Regions from separate parts of the Shewanella sp. SP2S2-6 genome, predicted to be linked through region 2. Evidence: predicted binding sites of a transcription regulator. Region 2 holds the regulator's gene; each other region holds the start of a gene.
What was found. The regulator LexA, encoded in region 2, represses DNA repair genes until DNA is damaged. The targets are predictions, from matches to a motif close to TACTGTATNNNNATACAGTA.

Region 1: dinG (ATP-dependent DNA helicase DinG) is a predicted target of LexA. The motif match lies at 2,330-2,349, and genes of this name have one in related genera.
Region 3: umuD (translesion error-prone DNA polymerase V autoproteolytic subunit) is a predicted target of LexA. The motif match lies at 1,958-1,977, and genes of this name have one in related genera.
Region 4: recN (DNA repair protein RecN) is a predicted target of LexA. The motif match lies at 1,603-1,622, and genes of this name have one in related genera.

Annotation. Positions count from the first base shown of each region.
Region 1 covers NZ_JAUOEQ010000058.1:6,223-10,397, reverse strand. Annotated here, with positions in the region: gene Q4Q57_RS21580 (TSUP family transporter) at 1-224, opposite strand, end outside; gene dinG (ATP-dependent DNA helicase DinG) at 234-2,306, opposite strand; gene Q4Q57_RS21570 (DNA polymerase II) at 2,444-4,175, shown strand, end outside.
Region 2 covers NZ_JAUOEQ010000014.1:37,625-41,799, forward strand. Annotated here, with positions in the region: gene coxB (cytochrome c oxidase subunit II) at 1-215, opposite strand, end outside; gene Q4Q57_RS11465 (cell division inhibitor SulA) at 618-1,130, opposite strand; gene lexA (transcriptional repressor LexA) at 1,127-1,747, opposite strand; gene plsB (glycerol-3-phosphate 1-O-acyltransferase PlsB) at 1,908-4,175, shown strand, end outside.
Region 3 covers NZ_JAUOEQ010000013.1:60,628-64,802, reverse strand. Annotated here, with positions in the region: gene Q4Q57_RS11115 (glycoside hydrolase family 15 protein) at 1-1,795, shown strand, start outside; gene umuD (translesion error-prone DNA polymerase V autoproteolytic subunit) at 1,992-2,411, shown strand; gene umuC (translesion error-prone DNA polymerase V subunit UmuC) at 2,408-3,682, shown strand; gene Q4Q57_RS11100 (cupin domain-containing protein) at 3,865-4,175, opposite strand, start outside.
Region 4 covers NZ_JAUOEQ010000026.1:8,420-12,594, forward strand. Annotated here, with positions in the region: gene lldR (LysR family transcriptional regulator LldR) at 1-265, opposite strand, end outside; gene Q4Q57_RS16020 (AEC family transporter) at 562-1,524, shown strand; gene recN (DNA repair protein RecN) at 1,653-3,311, shown strand; gene Q4Q57_RS16030 (phosphatidylglycerophosphatase A) at 3,455-3,949, opposite strand; gene thiL (thiamine-phosphate kinase) at 3,965-4,175, opposite strand, start outside.

The DNA of each region.
Region 1 (4,175 bases), on a different contig from region 2:
GGTTTAAAAAGGTGCTGACGATAATAGGTCCAAGCCGCCATTGAAGAGCCAAAACTGGCGGCTAACTTATTGGTACCTAGTACTGTGTGCGGTGCAATGCCTAAGGTTAACAGTGCGGGGATCGACAATAGGCCACCGCCGCCAACAACAGCATCGATGAACCCAGCGATAAGACCTATAACTGCCAACAGGGCCCAATGACTGGGCTCGAGTAACAATTCCAAATTTTAATCCTACTCTATGACACGTCTAAAGGGCGGTAAGGCGTCCAGCAAGGACTTGCCATAGCGTTTAGTAACTAACCGCCTATCTAAAATGGTGACTCGGCCATAATCTTGCTCTTTACGCAGTAATCTACCACAACTTTGAATAAGCTTACGTGAAGCATCTGGGATAGTCAGTTGTAAGAAGGGATTGCCGCCTTTGACTTTGACATATTCCGCATGGGCTTGTTCAACGGGTGAGGTTGGCACCGCAAAGGGCAGTTTAGTGACGATCAAGTTCGTCAGATAATCGCCGGGTAAGTCGAGGCCTTCGGAGAAACTGCCGGTGCCGAACAATATGCTCGGTTCGCCTTTATCGCACTTAGCTTTATGATTCTCTAACAACTGTTGCCGTGGCGCATTGCCTTGAATAAGCAGCTCTGTGGTGAGTTTACCTTCAAGTAATTCAACTACTTTTTCCATCTGCCAGTAGGAGGCGAATAACACTAAGGTGGCCATTTCTCCTTCAATCAGAGTAATGATTTGCTCGGCAAGTTCTGCCGTATAGGCATCGTCCGTCGGCTCAGTGCGCATTTTTGGTAAATAAAGTGTCGCATTATTGGGGTAATCGAAGGGCGATTGTAAGGCTAAATAACGGCTGCCATCGTTGAGTGACAAACCGACTTGATGCACAAAATGGTCGAAGTTATTGAGTGCTCGCAGTGTGGCGCTGCATAAGACTACCCCCGCAGCTTTTTGCCACAGCATGGATTCCAGCATAAAGCCGACTTCGATAGGCGAGGCGCTAAACAGATAATCCACTTGTTTACCTGTAATGAGCTCCACCCAGCGCGCCATAGGCGCACCTTTATGTTTATCTTCCTTGGCCATCATCCTCCACAATTTTTGTAGATTTTCGAGCCTTTGCAGCATAAAACCGGTTTCGGCTAACAGTGCTTCGGATTGATGTTTAGGAATGTCGCCATCTTTAATCGCTTCTGCTAGCAGTGACAGCATTTTATTAAACTGTTTGAGGGCAAGATTAGAGGTCACTGCAAGGTTTTCAGCCAGAATGAGTAATGAGTCCGGCAGTTTGCCGTGCTCAAAACGCAGACGGTTTTCAGGATTAGCAAAGTGCTTAGTTTGGGTGTCGCAATAGTGGGCCACTTGATTGAGCTGACTGATAAGATCGCCTAAATGATCTTGCATTGCCTGCGCGGGGGCGATGATATTGTTGCTCTTTATTTGGTTTTGTAACTTAGCGCAGGTTTTAGCAATTTTTTCGAGCCAGTCGCATGCGCCCCTCAGCGTGGCCTGAGCACTGGAGAAATCCCGCGCCACAATCGGTAAGTGATGTGCCTCATCGATAACATAAAACACGTCTTCGGGATCGGGCAATATGACGCCGCCGCCGAGCTCTAAGTCGGCGAATAACAAGCTGTGGTTGGCGATAAGTACGTCCCAAGTATCGACATCTTCGCGGGCTTTATGGAACGGGCAATTTCTGTGGCTGGCGACTTGACGATGACAGCTGTGTTTGTCGCAGGCGATTTGTTGCCACAGGTGATCGGGCAGCGGTACGACTAAGGTATCGATTTCGCCATTCCAGCGACCTTCGTTATAGTCTTTTAACAGGCCATGCATCATAGCTACTTGGCTGTTGTCAGGCTTAGTTTGCCACATGGCCATTTGTGTACTGTTGTCGTCACCGATGAGCATCGCCAGTTTCGATAGACACACATAACGTTGTCGACCTTTGACTAAGCCAAAGCGGAAATTTAAGCCAGATTGCTCAAGGAAGAAGGGCAAGTCTTTATGCAGTAACTGTTCTTGCAGGGCGACGGTCGCGGTGGCGATACAGACTTTTTTCTTGCTCGCTAATGCCAGTGGAATGGTACCGAGAATATAAGACAATGATTTACCGATACCTGTCCCTGCTTCGACCACGATAATGCGTCTATCTTTGTCATAGTCGCCGGCGAGGGTCTTAGAGATTTCCGCCACCATATAGTTTTGTTCGCGGCGCGGCCTAAAATGAGGCAAGGCGGTAGCGATATCTTTATAGATGGCGCGGATCTGGGTTTTTACATTGTCAGGTAACATGCGTCACTACTTTATCGAATTAATGCTGTACATAATAACAGTGATTGCATAGCCTAAGAAACTTTTCTGCCATTTGGCGGCATTTAAATTGAGGAACAATCTAAATTGACAAGCTATGCGATTTGGGAACCCATGCGATGAAGCCAGAGGCTGCCGCGGCCGTTAGTGTACAAGGTCGAGTCTTAACACGCCATGCGATTCATCGTCATGGGAATTTAGTATTGCAGTATTACCTTGCGACCGCCCAAGGCCCTGTGCTGGTGGAAGTGCAAGGTACTGAACACATTTGTTTTTGTCATCAAACTGATGTCACGGCTTTGCAGTTGCAAACGCCGGGTCAAGCATTGCGGTTTGTGCCGTTAGCGCTCAAAAGCTTTAAAGGCGGCGCAGTCAGTGGAGTTTATGCTAAATCGAGCAACAGCTTACGTACCTTACAGCGCATCGCAAAAGATGCCGACATCCCCTTATTTGAAGCCGATATTCGCCCTGAACAGCGTTATTTAATCGAGCGGTTTGTGGCGCTAGATGTGGCATTTTTAGGGCATTTCTCTGCGACGAGTAACATACACGCGCCGACTAGCGACAGTCTTGTGGCTAACTCACTGCCCGTGTTTATCGCCGAGCGGGCTAAGAGTATTGCCCCTTTAACGGCTGTACATTTGCGCTGTATTTCACTGGATTTTGAATGCAGCTTTGAGGGTTTACTCTATTCGGTTGCGCTATATGGTCAAGACAGTAGCCAAGCCGAGGGGCAAGGCAGCCTCAAGCAGACTTATGAAAAAGTGATCATGGTGGGCGAAGCTGAATCAAACTCCCCCGAATATATGGAATGGGTAGCCGATGAAGCTGCGCTGATCCATCGATTAATCGCGTGGTTCCATGAGTTTGATCCTGACTTTATTATCGGTTGGTCAGTGGTGAGCTTCGATCTCGCGCTACTGTCACGCCGTGCATTATTAAACCGTATTCCGCTCACCATTGGCCGCGGCGGTGCTAAGCTCGATTGGAAAGTTGACAATAAGTTTCGCCCAGAAACCTTAGTTTTACCGGGCCGTGTGGTACTCGATGGTATCGATTGGCTTAAAGCCGCTTTTTATCACTTTGAGCGTTTCTCGCTTGAATTTGTGTCGCGACAATTATTAGGTGAAGGCAAGGCCATTCATAACGTCGATAATCGCGTTGAAGAAATTGACCTGCTGTTTAAGACCGATAAACAAGCCTTAGCCCATTACAATCTTACCGATAGCCGCCTAGTGTGGGATATTTTTACTCACACTCAATTGTGGGATTTTGCCCTCGCGCGTGCCGAACTGACAGGTTTAGAACTTGGGCGAGTAGGGGCTTCGGTGGCGGCGTTTAATCATTTGTATTTACCGCATTTACATCGAGCGGGTTATGTCGCTCCAGCAGAGCCTGCCAGTGATGGCATTGAAAGTCCTGGCGGATATGTGATGGATTCTGTGCCGGGTCTGTATAAACACGTCTTAGTGTTCGATTTTAAAAGTCTGTATCCCTCCATTATTCGCACCTTTTTGATCGATCCTAAGGGATTGATTGAAGGCTTGCAGTTGCCGGAGTCTGAATGTGTTGCGGGGTTTCTCGGCGGCCGTTTCAGTCGGCAACAGCCTATTTTACCTAAGCTAATTCAAACCTTATCTGAGCAGCGCGAAAAGGCCAAGCGTGAGCACAATGCGCCGTTATCCCAAGCGATAAAAATTATCATGAACTCGTTGTATGGGGTTTTAGGCTCTCAAGGCTGCGTGTTTCATGATGCCAAGTTGGCAAGTTCGATCACGATGCGTGGCCATCAAATCATGAAACAAACCCGTGCATGGATAGAAGAGATGGGCTATCAAGTGATTTATGGCG
Region 2 (4,175 bases):
GCGCCTTTGGATTTTCTGTGATTGATCATGGCGTAAATCATCACGCCAAAGACCACAAGGCCAATGGCGCAGCAGATATACAAGATGGTCATGTGCAAGTGATAAACCTTGCCACTGATCTCGGTTACGCCAGGGGTCATGTTGAACCGCATGTCCGCGGCGGCCAACGGTGGTGCGAATAACACCACGAGTAAACAATACAACAATTGCTTCACAAGACTTCTCCTCTGCCAATTGCGAATAGCAACTACAAAGAAGAGCAACACAGTAAGTCTCAACTCTATGCAAACTCTTCAGTTCCCAAAAAAGCGTTTTTGACTTCAACGTGCGTTGGCGGCTGTTACTTTTAATTAAGTATTGTTACTGCTGGTATTAGCCACGCTGGCACATACGACTGAAATAAATCTGTTCTCTATTTTTAGTGGCATTTTGAACTCGATTACGGCTCGATTTATTTGCCACGGGCGGCGATATATCATCGCCGACTAAATCAACCATACTTGCTGTTTAAATATTGATCAAGATCACTTATTTATCTAATTGTCTGAAAAATTGCCAAAAAAAAGCCTCACATTCATAGGCGAGGCGGCTTTCAAGGTAAAAAAATAAATGAATATTTAATGTACAGCGCTAAAAAAAGATTGTTGGCCGAAGAGATTGCCTTGCTCAATGCGTACGTCGCCATGTAAGTGACTGTTTACGTCTTCTAGCACTATACCCATGGCGCGGGCACTTTTAGCGACGATTTGCAGGCGACGATTATCGCGTGCATCCAGTGATTGGGTCCAAGTAATAACCGCACTGGACGTACCACTTGTTAAGGCTTTTTCCATCGCCCACAGGGTTTCGACTTCATCTTTAGCGTGCACCAGCAAGACTCTGTCCATACGCACGCCTGCATTGGCGAGCATTTGTTTGTAGCCAATGCTCGGTGGGTTGATGAGTACTAACCAACGACCCTGTTGGCTTAACTGGGCGAGTTGCGCACTCAAATGGATTAACTCTTGGCGGCCTTGAGTCTTAGTTGGCATGCAGGCGATAGGTGCGTGGTGCCAGTCATAGTCGGCATCACGGACTTCATCGAGCCACAAGCCCGGATGGCGGGGTGCATTGCCAAGTAGTTTGTTCATAGCCAATCTCCATTACGGATCACACCGACGGCGAGTCCTTCAATTGTTAAACTTTGATAGCCTAAATCCACTTTTATCGGGGAATAGTCTTCATTTTCGGCGTGTAGATAGACCACATTGCCTTTTTTTTCGAAACGTTTAACAGTGACATCGTCGTCGACTCTAGCGACAACCACTTGACCATTTCTAGCTTGTTGTACTTTATGGACAGCCAGCAAATCTCCTTCGAGAATGCCGATATTCTTCATGCTGTCGCCTTTAACCCGCAGTAAGAAATCGGCGGCGGGATGGAACATGCTCGGGTCGACTTGGTAGTACTGTTCGACATGTTCTTGGGCAAGAATAGGTTCGCCAGCAGCCACTTGACCGATAAGTGGTAAACCTGTTTCAGTTAAATCTTCGACTTCCGCAGGTAGGCGAATGCCCCGCGATGTGCCTGGCATGATCTCAATGCAGCCCTTTTTCGCCAACGCTTTAAGATGCTCTTCAGCCGCATTGGCGCTCTTAAAACCTAAACGGGTCGCGATTTCTGCCCGAGTGGGTGGCATGCCAGTATCGGCAATATTTCGTTTAATTAGCTCTAAAATTTCAGCTTGGCGTGGCGTCAAAGGTCTCATGGTGTTTCCTGTTTTTCTATACAGTTACTGTTAGTATATACAGTATTATTTGCAGCGCAAGTATTAACCACTTTTTAGCTATGTTGGAGAGAATTAGCGAATATTACCCATAGTCTGGTATTCTACCGGGCTAGTAAACGTACTTAATTGCATAAGAATAATGCCTAAACACGACTCTCTTTGGTTGAAATCATTACGCTGGATCCAAAAACACTTAGTGCACACTATTGTTGTGCCTCAGGATCCCTTTGCCGATCTGAATCTGGATGCCTCCAGACCCCTTGCTTATGTGATGAAAACGGAATCGCTGAGTGACATCGCTGCCCTGAGCGAAATTACGGCTAAGTTAGGACTGCCGAGCCCCTATGAGCCTTTAGTGGCAAATGGTGTGATTGCGCCTCGGGTTGTCTGCCTTCAAGGGCGTAAGCCGCTGTTTGGTGAGCGTGCCGGTAACGAGCCTTTCCTCGAATGCTTTATGCGTTTGTTGGCCGTGCATAAGGAGCGCCCTGAATTAGACATTCAACTGGTGCCCGTGAGCCTGTATTGGGGCCGCACGCCAGGGAAAGAAGACGACACTATGAAGGCGGCTGTGTTTGAGCGGGAAAACCCGACTTGGCTGCGCAAATGCTTGATGATTCTATTCTTAGGTCGACATAACTTCGTACAGTTTTCAAATGCGGTATCTCTGCGATACATGGCCGACGAACACGGCACTGACATGGGGATCGCCCATAAGTTAGCGCGGGTAGCGCGGGTGCATTTCCGTCGTCAACGTAAGGTGATGACAGGGCCTGTGCTGCCAAATCGCCAAGCACTGTTTCATTCGCTGCTCAAATCCGAGTCCTTGCGTAAAGCGATTCAAGAAGAAGCGGCCAACAAAAAGATTTCTGAGACCCAAGCGCGCGAGACAGCCATTGAGTATCTTGATGAAATCGCTGCAGATTACTCAGATAGCTTAGTGCGTATTGCCGAGCGTTTCTTAACTTGGTTGTGGAACAAGCTTTACAGCGGGATCAACATCAAAGGTGCCGAGCAAGTTCGTCAGCTGCACCACGATGGCCACGAGATTGTCTATGTACCTTGTCATCGCAGCCACATGGATTACCTGCTGTTATCGTATATTTTGTACTATCAAGGTATGGTTCCGCCGCACATTGCCGCAGGTATTAACCTCAACTTCTGGCCCGCTGGACCTATGTTCCGTCGCGGTGGTGCCTTCTTTATCCGCCGTAGTTTTAATGGCAACAAGCTGTATACCGCAGTATTCCGTGAGTATTTAGATCAACTGTTTGCTAAAGGTTATTCGGTGGAATATTTCTCCGAAGGCGGCCGCTCACGTACGGGTCGTCTATTGGCGCCAAAAACCGGCATGATTGCTATGACTATGAACAGTGTGCTGCGCGGTATCGAGCGTCCAGTCACGCTAGTGCCTGTGTATTTAGGCTATGACCATGTGATGGAAGTGGCGACGTACCATAAAGAGTTAAGTGGTAAGAAAAAGAAAAAAGAATCTGTGTGGCAAGTGTTTGGCGCGATCCGCAAACTGGGTAATTTCGGTCAAGGTTATGTGAACTTTGGCGAGCCTATAACCCTGCAAAACTTCTTAAATGAGCGCGCGCCAAACTGGCGTACTGAGTTGGCCGATGATCCTGAGCAAAAACCAAGCTGGTTAACGCCAGCTGTAAACGTGCTGGCGAATCGAGTGATGACAAATATCAACGATGCGGCGGCGGCGAGTTCGGTGACCTTGACGAGTTTAGTGTTGCTGGCCACAGATCAAAATGCCTTAGAGCGCAGTCTGCTGGAACGTCAGCTTGATCTGTATCTGACCCTACTCAAAAAAGTGCCTTACACTACTTATACTTCGGTTGCCGAAGGTGATGGTAAGCATTTAGTGCAGCAAGGTTTAGAGCTGAATAAGTTTGTTGTGTGTGCCGATCCTTTAGGTGAAATCGTGTCTATCGAAGCGAGTCAGGCTGTGTCTATGACTTACTATCGTAACAATATCATTCACTTATTTATTGTGCCGTCATTAATTGCGAGCTGCTTAACGCATAATGAGCAGATCCCGCGTCAGCAAGTGGTGTCAATCGTTGCCGATTTTTATCCACTGCTGAAAGCCGAACTCTTTATGGGCATTAAAGATGTACCTGCCTATGTCAATCAAGTGCTGGATTTCTTCATTGAACAAGGGTTAGTGGTCGAGACTGATACCTTAGCTGTCGTGCCAGAGCACACTAGCCAACTATTATTGTTAGCCAGTTCCGTGAGCGAGACCTTGCAACGCTATGCGATTATTTTCAACCTGTTAGCGAACAGACCTAAGATGGAGCGCTCAGAACTTGAGTCTGAGAGTCATCTACTTGCCCAGCGTTTAGGCGCTTTGCATGGCATTACCGCGCCTGAGTTCTACGATAAGAAACTTTAC
Region 3 (4,175 bases), on a different contig from region 2:
GGTGAAATCCGATCTCAATTTTGTGCAGGCAACCACTGGCTTTGTCGGTGTCTCCGATGGCCTAGCCGATTTGGCCGATAACGGCACACTCGATACGCCCTATCAAACGACCAGTGCGCAAGATAAATCGACCGTTGGCAATATAGCCTTTACTGCGAGTTACCCTACGCTCATCAAAGCCAAACCCGTCACCTTTAATCTCGCCATCGGTTTTGGTAAAGATGAAACCCAGAGTTTAGCCAATGCCGATGCCACCTTAACCGCAGGTTATGATGCAGTGCTGAGCGCCTACAAAGGCGATGCAACCCATGTCGGCTGGCACGATTACTTAAGCTCGCTGCCCGCCATCGCAAACATGGCCAACAACACCACAGATAACGGCAAGCTGCTGTATACCAGTGCTATGGTCTTGAAAGCGCAGGAAGATAAAACCTATGCGGGCGCACTTATCGCCTCGTTATCCAATCCTTGGGGCGATACGGTTTCAGCAGCCGTTCCGAGTACTGGCTATAAAGCGGTATGGCCGCGTGACTTTTACCAATGTGCCATGGCATTCCTCGCCATGGGTGACACCCAAACGCCCAAAGTGGCCTTCGAATACCTGAAAAAAGTGCAAGTAACCGAAAAGACGCCCGGCTTTACGGGTACGCCGGGTTGGTTCCTGCAAAAGACCCATGTAGATGGCCAAATTGAGTGGGTTGGTGTACAGCTCGATCAAACCGCCATGCCAATCATGCTCGGCTGGAAACTCTGGCAAGCGGGTGTACTCACCCCTGATGAGATCAGTCACTGGTATCAAGAGATGCTCAAAGGTGCAGCGGACTTCTTGATCAGTGGCGGTGAGGTCAATCTGGATTGGAATCACACTCAAATCACCCCGCCTAAAACCCAGCAAGAGCGTTGGGAAGAACAGGCTGGTTACTCACCCTCGACAACGGCCGCCGTGATCGCAGGTCTTGTTGCCGCGAGTGAAATTGCCAAAGAAGCTAAAGATATTACTTCAAGCGCCCGTTATCTTGCCGCCGCCAAAGACTTAAGTAATAGTTTAGAAAAACACTTAGTCACCACCCAAGGACTACTAAAAAACAGCGCAGGCGTCAGCGCGCCTTACTATTTACGTTTAAGCCCGAATGGCGAGCCAAATACTAGCGATACACTGGCAGCGAATAACGGTAAGCAAGGTTTAGATCAGCGTCAAATCCTCGATGGCGGATTTTTAGAACTAGTGCGTTATGGCGTGCGCGGTGCAACCGACAAGCTCATCAATCAAAGCCTTCAACTGATTGATAATAAAGAGCTTGAGCACAACCTACGCATAAAATACGAGTTTACCGCCAAAGATGGCAGCACTATCCCAGGCTTTAGACGTTATGGTAACGACGGCTACGGCGAGGATACGGTGACTGGCCATAACTACGCAGAATCCGGCAGCAACAGCGCCAATCAACGTGGCCGAGTCTGGCCCTTCTTCACCGGCGAGCGCGGTCATTTTGAATTAGCACTCGCCCAAGCGAAAGGCGAGCTAACAGGCAATAACGCCCAGCAAACCAAGCAGCAGTTGATCAACACCTATGTGCAGGGCATGGAAACCTTTGCGAATGCGGGCATGATGTTACCCGAGCAAGCCTGGGACGGTGTCGGCGATGCCACCCGCTACCATTACCAACTCGGACAAGGCACTAACTCGGCCACGCCGCTCGCTTGGACCCATGCCGAATACATCAAACTGGTGCGATCGATGACCGACGGCCAAGTCTGGGATAACTACCCTATCGTCCCAGCGGCATTGAAATAATGTATTGAAATAACATATTAGTCGAACTACAAATTCGGTATATCGCTGGCTAGAACAACCTCTCATAAGTTGTTCTAGCTTTTTTATAGGGGTTTTATAATGCTTGATTTAGCTCCTACTCTCCCCACATAAATTATTTCGATAAGTATCATTGTTAGACTATACTGTTCATACGTACAGTATACTGTGATTTATTATGATGATCCTAGGCCGCTTCGCCAAACATACCCAATATCGGCTCTCGCTATTTAGCTCCTTGATTGCCGCAGGATTTCCGTCACCAGCCCAAGACTATGTAGAACAAACATTAGATCTCAATGAGTTATGCATCAAACACCCCGCCGCCACGTTTTTTGTCAAAGTCCAAGGGGATTCGATGATCGACGCGGGGATTTTCTCCGGTGATATTTTGGTGGTGGATCGCTCATTACAGCCGGCACACGGGGATATCGTTGTCGCAGCAGTCAACGGTGAATTTACCGTAAAGCAATTACAGCTGCGCCCTGTGGTGCAATTGCTGCCACGTAATGCCTTATTCTCCCCGATTGCCATCAATGATGAGTCTGAGTTAAACATCTTTGGAGTGGTGACCAACGTGGTGAAAAAGCTCAAATGACGTCCTCACTATTCGCCCTCGTCGATTGCAATAATTTTTATGCATCCTGTGAGCGGATGTTTAGGCCAGATTTAGCTGGCAGGCCGATTGTAGTGTTATCCAATAACGATGGCTGCGTCGTCGCCCGCTCGGCAGAGGCAAAACAACTTGGCATCAAGATGGCGGTGCCTGTGTATCAAATCGCAAACCAACTCCGCCAGCATCACGTCGCGGTATTCTCCTCCAACTATGCACTCTATGCCGACATATCAAATAGAGTCATGACCACCTTAGAGCAAATGGTACCGAAAGTAGAAGTGTATAGTATTGATGAAGCGTTTTTAGACCTTTCTCGTTTCGATAAATGCATTGATATTCATCAGCTTGCACTTGATATTTATCACCGAATACCGCAGTGGATTGGGATCAGCGTTTGCGTCGGCATTGGACCGACAAAAACCCTGGCTAAACTGGCAAACCATGCCGCGAAACGTTATCCAGCGACGCAGGGCGTGGTTGACTTGCGCGACCGTGAACGCCAACGACGGCTGATGGCGCTTATCCCTGTCGACGAAGTCTGGGGAATAGGCCGTAGGCTTACAAAACGCTTGAACATCATGGGTATAAATACCGCGTTGCAATTGGCGGATGCGCATCCTAAGCTTATCCGCGACACCTTTTCTGTCACCGTCGAGCGCACGGTACGCGAACTTAACGGCATTGCCTGTGATGACATACAAGAGGTCGCCGCTACTAAACAACAAATTATCAGCTCCCGATCCTTTGGCAGTCGTATTGATAATTTAGAAGCGATGCAACAGGCAATCAATGAATACACTTTTAGGGCCTGTGAAAAACTGCGCTCCGAGCGCCAGTACGCTAAAGCGATGTCGGTATTTGTCCGTACTAGCCCTTTTAGCGATGCAACTCCCCAGTACAGCAAATCACTGTCGGGCAGTTTAGTTCGCCCCAGCAATGATACGCGGGATTTTGTCACCCTTGGCCAAAGCCTACTGCAACGCATTTGGCGTGAAGGTCATGCCTATGCAAAGGCCGGTGTCATGTTAGGGGATTTTTTTGGTACAGGCATGTTTCAGCTCGGATTATTCGATGACGTCACGCCTAGGCCTAAAAGCAAGGAGTTGATGCAATTACTCGATAAAGTGAACCACAGCGGTCATGGAAAAATATGGTTTGCAGGGCAAGGTATTGACCCGACTTGGGGAATGAAGCGTGAGCACCTTTCTCCTCGTTACACCACCCAATGGGCACAATTGCCCATAGTGAAATAATCAACAGAGCCAGTGGCTAAATGACCGCCTGCGAATTACAGACCCCACCTAACTCTACACTAACTCTAAACTCCATATAGCACTAAAACCCATCTAGATCTAAAAAACATATACCGCTAAGCCCCGTTGGGTGTTAACGCTAAAGTGGCATTAACACCCATCAAGCTTTGGCTCATTCCGCCTTAACACTCTTCATCGCTGAGATCTTCAAAGTACCAGTAGCCTAGATTCACCCACTCGGTAAGTTGCGTGAGCAAATCAGCATGGGCTAACCAAGGGGCTAAGGCAGCTTTATCCAACTGATTACTATCACATAGTAATGGGATCACTGCGGCCAATTCGGCTGAAAGCTGATACTTATCACCATTAATATAGACAACGCCCTGTGCCACATTAATATCAAAATACAAACAGCGCAGCCCGCCGAGGCGAATAAGCGGCTGCTCATCGAGCCAAGCGAGCACTTCGTCTTGCGTGATGTCCAATGGCTCAT
Region 4 (4,175 bases), on a different contig from region 2:
TGCCCGCACCACTCAGTTCATCAAATTGGGCAACCACACTCTGGTAGCGTTGGAAGAGTGCCAGCCCTTCCTCTGTCAATCGTAACTTGCGGGTGCTGCGCATAAAGAGCTGTTTATCGAGCTTCTCTTCCAACTTAGCTAACTTGCGGCTCACTGTGGCAATGGGCATATCAAGCTCCTTCGCCGCCTGCGAAAAACTGCCCGCATTGACTAAATGCACAAAAAGATAGACAAGTTGTAGTTCAGCGCCTAAATCATCACTCATTGCATATCCTAATTCTGTTCTAGCAGCCCACTTTAGGCACTATATAAAGTCATCAACAATCACAGCGTACGCTAAGTCATTGTGTTTTAAACATCAATTAATCCACTTATACGACCATAGCGCAATAGCCTTAGACTGAAATGATATGTTATTTTGTGGCGAGTTTTACTGCGCTGGCGCTAGTTCTGGCTCTAAAGTGACATAAAAAAGGCAAGCGCCCCAAAGTCATAGCGATAGCAGAAATGACAGTAATGGCTGAGTTTATTCAAATTTAATCGTAAGGATGAGTGAGGGAAATGACCATTTTAACCCCTCTGTTTGCCGTCTTCGGGATCATGTTGCTCGGTACACTAGTGCAAAAACTAAAACTCTTGCCCGTCGATACGGCTCAAGTGCTAAACCAATATGTCTACTATATTGCGTTCCCTGCAATCATGCTTATCGCCCTCGCCCAGCAGCCGATTGACGAGATTTTGCAATGGGGATTTATTGCGGGCTACAGCACGGCTATGGTGATCACTTATCTTGTCTGCCTTGGGCTCTCGCTGCTTGCTAACCCTAAACAGCATGCGGTTGCCGCTATTCGAGCCCTCAATGCTACCTTTGGTAATACCGCATTTATTGGTATTCCACTACTCATCATCCTCTTTCCGCAGCAGCAAAGCGCCTTAGTCGCCCCTGCGATTGCCAGCTTATTATCCGTGCTGATGTTTGCCGTCGCCTTAGTCTCGATGGAACTGGCCACAAACACCCAAAGACAACACCACGCCTTAGTCATAATGGCAATGGCGGTCGGTAAAAACCCTATCGTTATTGGCAGCTTAATTGGTGTCGGCATTTCGGCGCTAGAGATAAAACTACCTTCTGGGCTGGCGCTAATGATCCAGCAAATTGGAAATACCTCAAGCCCCTGCGCACTATTTGCTATCGGCATGGTACTCGCCAAAGCGATGCGCTACCAGAAAGATAGCAGCGTATTTAGCCCCAAGAATTTTATCGAACTGAGCCTTATCAACCTCTTCAAGCTGGCTATCCAACCGGCACTCGTCTACTTTATGCTTAACCGTTTTGGCGTGAGCGGCGACTACCTGATCATGGGCGTGATCTTGAGCGCACTGCCCACAGCCGCTAGCGTGTACTTACTCGCCCAGCGTTATAATACTCAGGCTTCAACCAGTGCTCAGGGCATTCTATTTGGCACCTTAGTTACTTTCTTTAGTTTACCTATCTTAGAAAGCTTAGTAAGAACCCATGCATAATCAGTTAATTAAAAATATTTACTGCCAATAATGCCGATTACTTACCCAAGCCACTTTACTGTATATAAAATCAGTATATACTGTTTATCAATACAGTGGTTTGGTATATTTTTCGACAGGAATTCACTATGCTTTGCCAACTCAGCATTAATAACTTCGCTATCGTCCGTTTTTTAGAACTGGATTTTCGCCCCGGTATGACCAGTATCACAGGTGAAACCGGTGCAGGTAAATCGATCGCCATCGATGCGTTAGGCCTGTGCCTAGGCAATCGCGCCGATGCCAGCAGTGTTCGCCCAGGAGCCAATAAAACCGAGGTCAGCGCCCGCTTTTCCTTGGATGATATTCCACTGGCAAAACGTTGGTTAGAAGATAACGATCTTGAACTCGATGATGAGTGTATCCTACGTCGAACTATTGGTAGCGATGGCCGTTCACGCGCCTATATCAATGGGAATCCAGTGCCGCTTACGCAACTCAAATTACTGGGTCAGTTGCTCATCGGTATTCACGGCCAACATGCGCACCATGCAATGTTGAAGAGTGAACACCAACTCACCTTGCTCGACAGTTATGCCAACCACAGATTGCTTATCGATACGGTTGCCGCCAGTTTTCAACGCTGCAAACAAATTGAGGCCGATCTAAAACAGCTTGAAGCCTCCCAGCATGAACGTATTGCCCGTAAGCAATTAGTGCAGTATCAAGTAGAAGAACTCGATGAGTTTGATCTTAAAGTTGATGAGTTCGATGAAATTGAGCAAGAGCACAAACGTTTGGCCAATGGCACTGAGTTGATTGATACCTGTCAAGCGAGTCTAGATATACTCACTGAGGGCGAAGAAAACAACATAGAGTCACTGCTCAACCGAGTGGTTTCCCTCGCCGAAGACCTGCAAAGCTACGATCCTGCATTAAGCAATATCAACACTATGCTCAATGATGCATTAATCCAAGTGCAAGAAAGCGCAGGCGAATTACAGCACTATTTGAGTAAGCTTGAACTCGATCCAGCTCATTTTGCCTATTTAGAAGAGCGGCTATCAAAAGCCATGCAACTGGCCCGTAAACACCATGTTAGCCCGAATAAACTGGCCGAACATCATTTAGCATTAAAGGCAGAACTGAGCACCTTAGACAGTGACGAAAGCAAGCTCGAAGAAATTCAATTGCAGGTCGATGCCAGCAGAGCCGCTTACCTTAGCAACGCACAAAAGCTCAGTCAAAGCCGCGCTCGATATGCCAAAGAACTCGACAAACTGGTTACTCAGTCAATCCACGAGCTGAATATGCCTAAGGGGAAATTTACTATCGAAGTCAATTTCCACCCAGAGCAAATGTCAGCCAACGGCAGTGATAATATCGAATTTATGGTCACCACTAACCCTGGACAACCCTTGCAACCGATTTCGAAAGTCGCATCTGGCGGTGAACTTTCACGGATAGGGCTAGGTATCCAAGTGATTACCGCGAAGAAAGTTGCCACGCCGACATTAATTTTCGATGAGGTGGATGTCGGGATTTCCGGCCCCACCGCCGCAGTGGTGGGCCGCATGTTACGCAGCTTAGGGGAATCGACCCAAGTACTGTGCGTGACTCACTTGCCGCAAGTTGCAGGCAATGGTCATCAACACATGTTCGTCGATAAATTTAATAAGGCGGGCAGTACTGAAACCACGATGAAGTCGCTCGATCGTGAACAACGTATTCAAGAGCTGGCAAGGCTGTTAGGTGGCGATACTATCACTAGCAATACCCTAGCGAACGCAAGGGAACTGCTGCAATAGTAGAATCAAACAGAAAAGGGATAAGCAGCGAATCCCTTCAATCAAGCTTCAATCAGAAAAATGCAAAATCAAGAGTAAGGGTTAGTTGTTGCCCATGTTAACTAACAAGTTAGATTAGCTATCATGTCAGACTAGCGAAAATGTTAGCTAACACACCAGACTAGCCCTTGCAGACAAATAAACGAAAACACGCCCGCTAACACATCGTCAATCATAATGCCAAAGCCACCATGAACTTTGGCATCAAGCCATCGAATAGGCCAAGGTTTGATGATGTCGAAAAAGCGAAATAAACCAAAGCCCACTAACAACCAACCCCAACCACTTGGTGCCGCTAGCATAGTGATCAGTAGCCCAACCACTTCATCCCACACAATAGCACCGTGATCGTGAACCCCCATGTCTTGCGCCGCTTTACCACAGATATAAAATCCTGCGAATACACCCACTAAGGTTAAGCCGATATACCAAGTAAGTGGTAAGGGCGCCATCAATAAATAGAGGGGAATAGCAGCTAAGGTACCAAAGGTTCCGGGCGCTTTAGCGGCGAGTCCGCTACCAAATCCAAGTGCCAAAAAGTGGACAGGATTTTTTAATGACAGGCGCGTTAGCACCTGATCCTTTGACAACCATTTCATTAACATGCTCTTCGCTTAAAAGTGCTCGAAACCGTGATAAGGCGGTGTAAACGGCTCGCCATTGAGTTGCAACTTGAGCTTACTGCCCGCACAAATTTGTCCAACACGAACAAACTTTGCTCCCGCATGGCTCAAGGCAGTTTCCAGTGCGCCTTTTTGCGCCTCAGGAACGGTGAACAGCAGTTCGTAATCTTCGCCGCCCGTCAGCGCATAACCTAAAGCACTT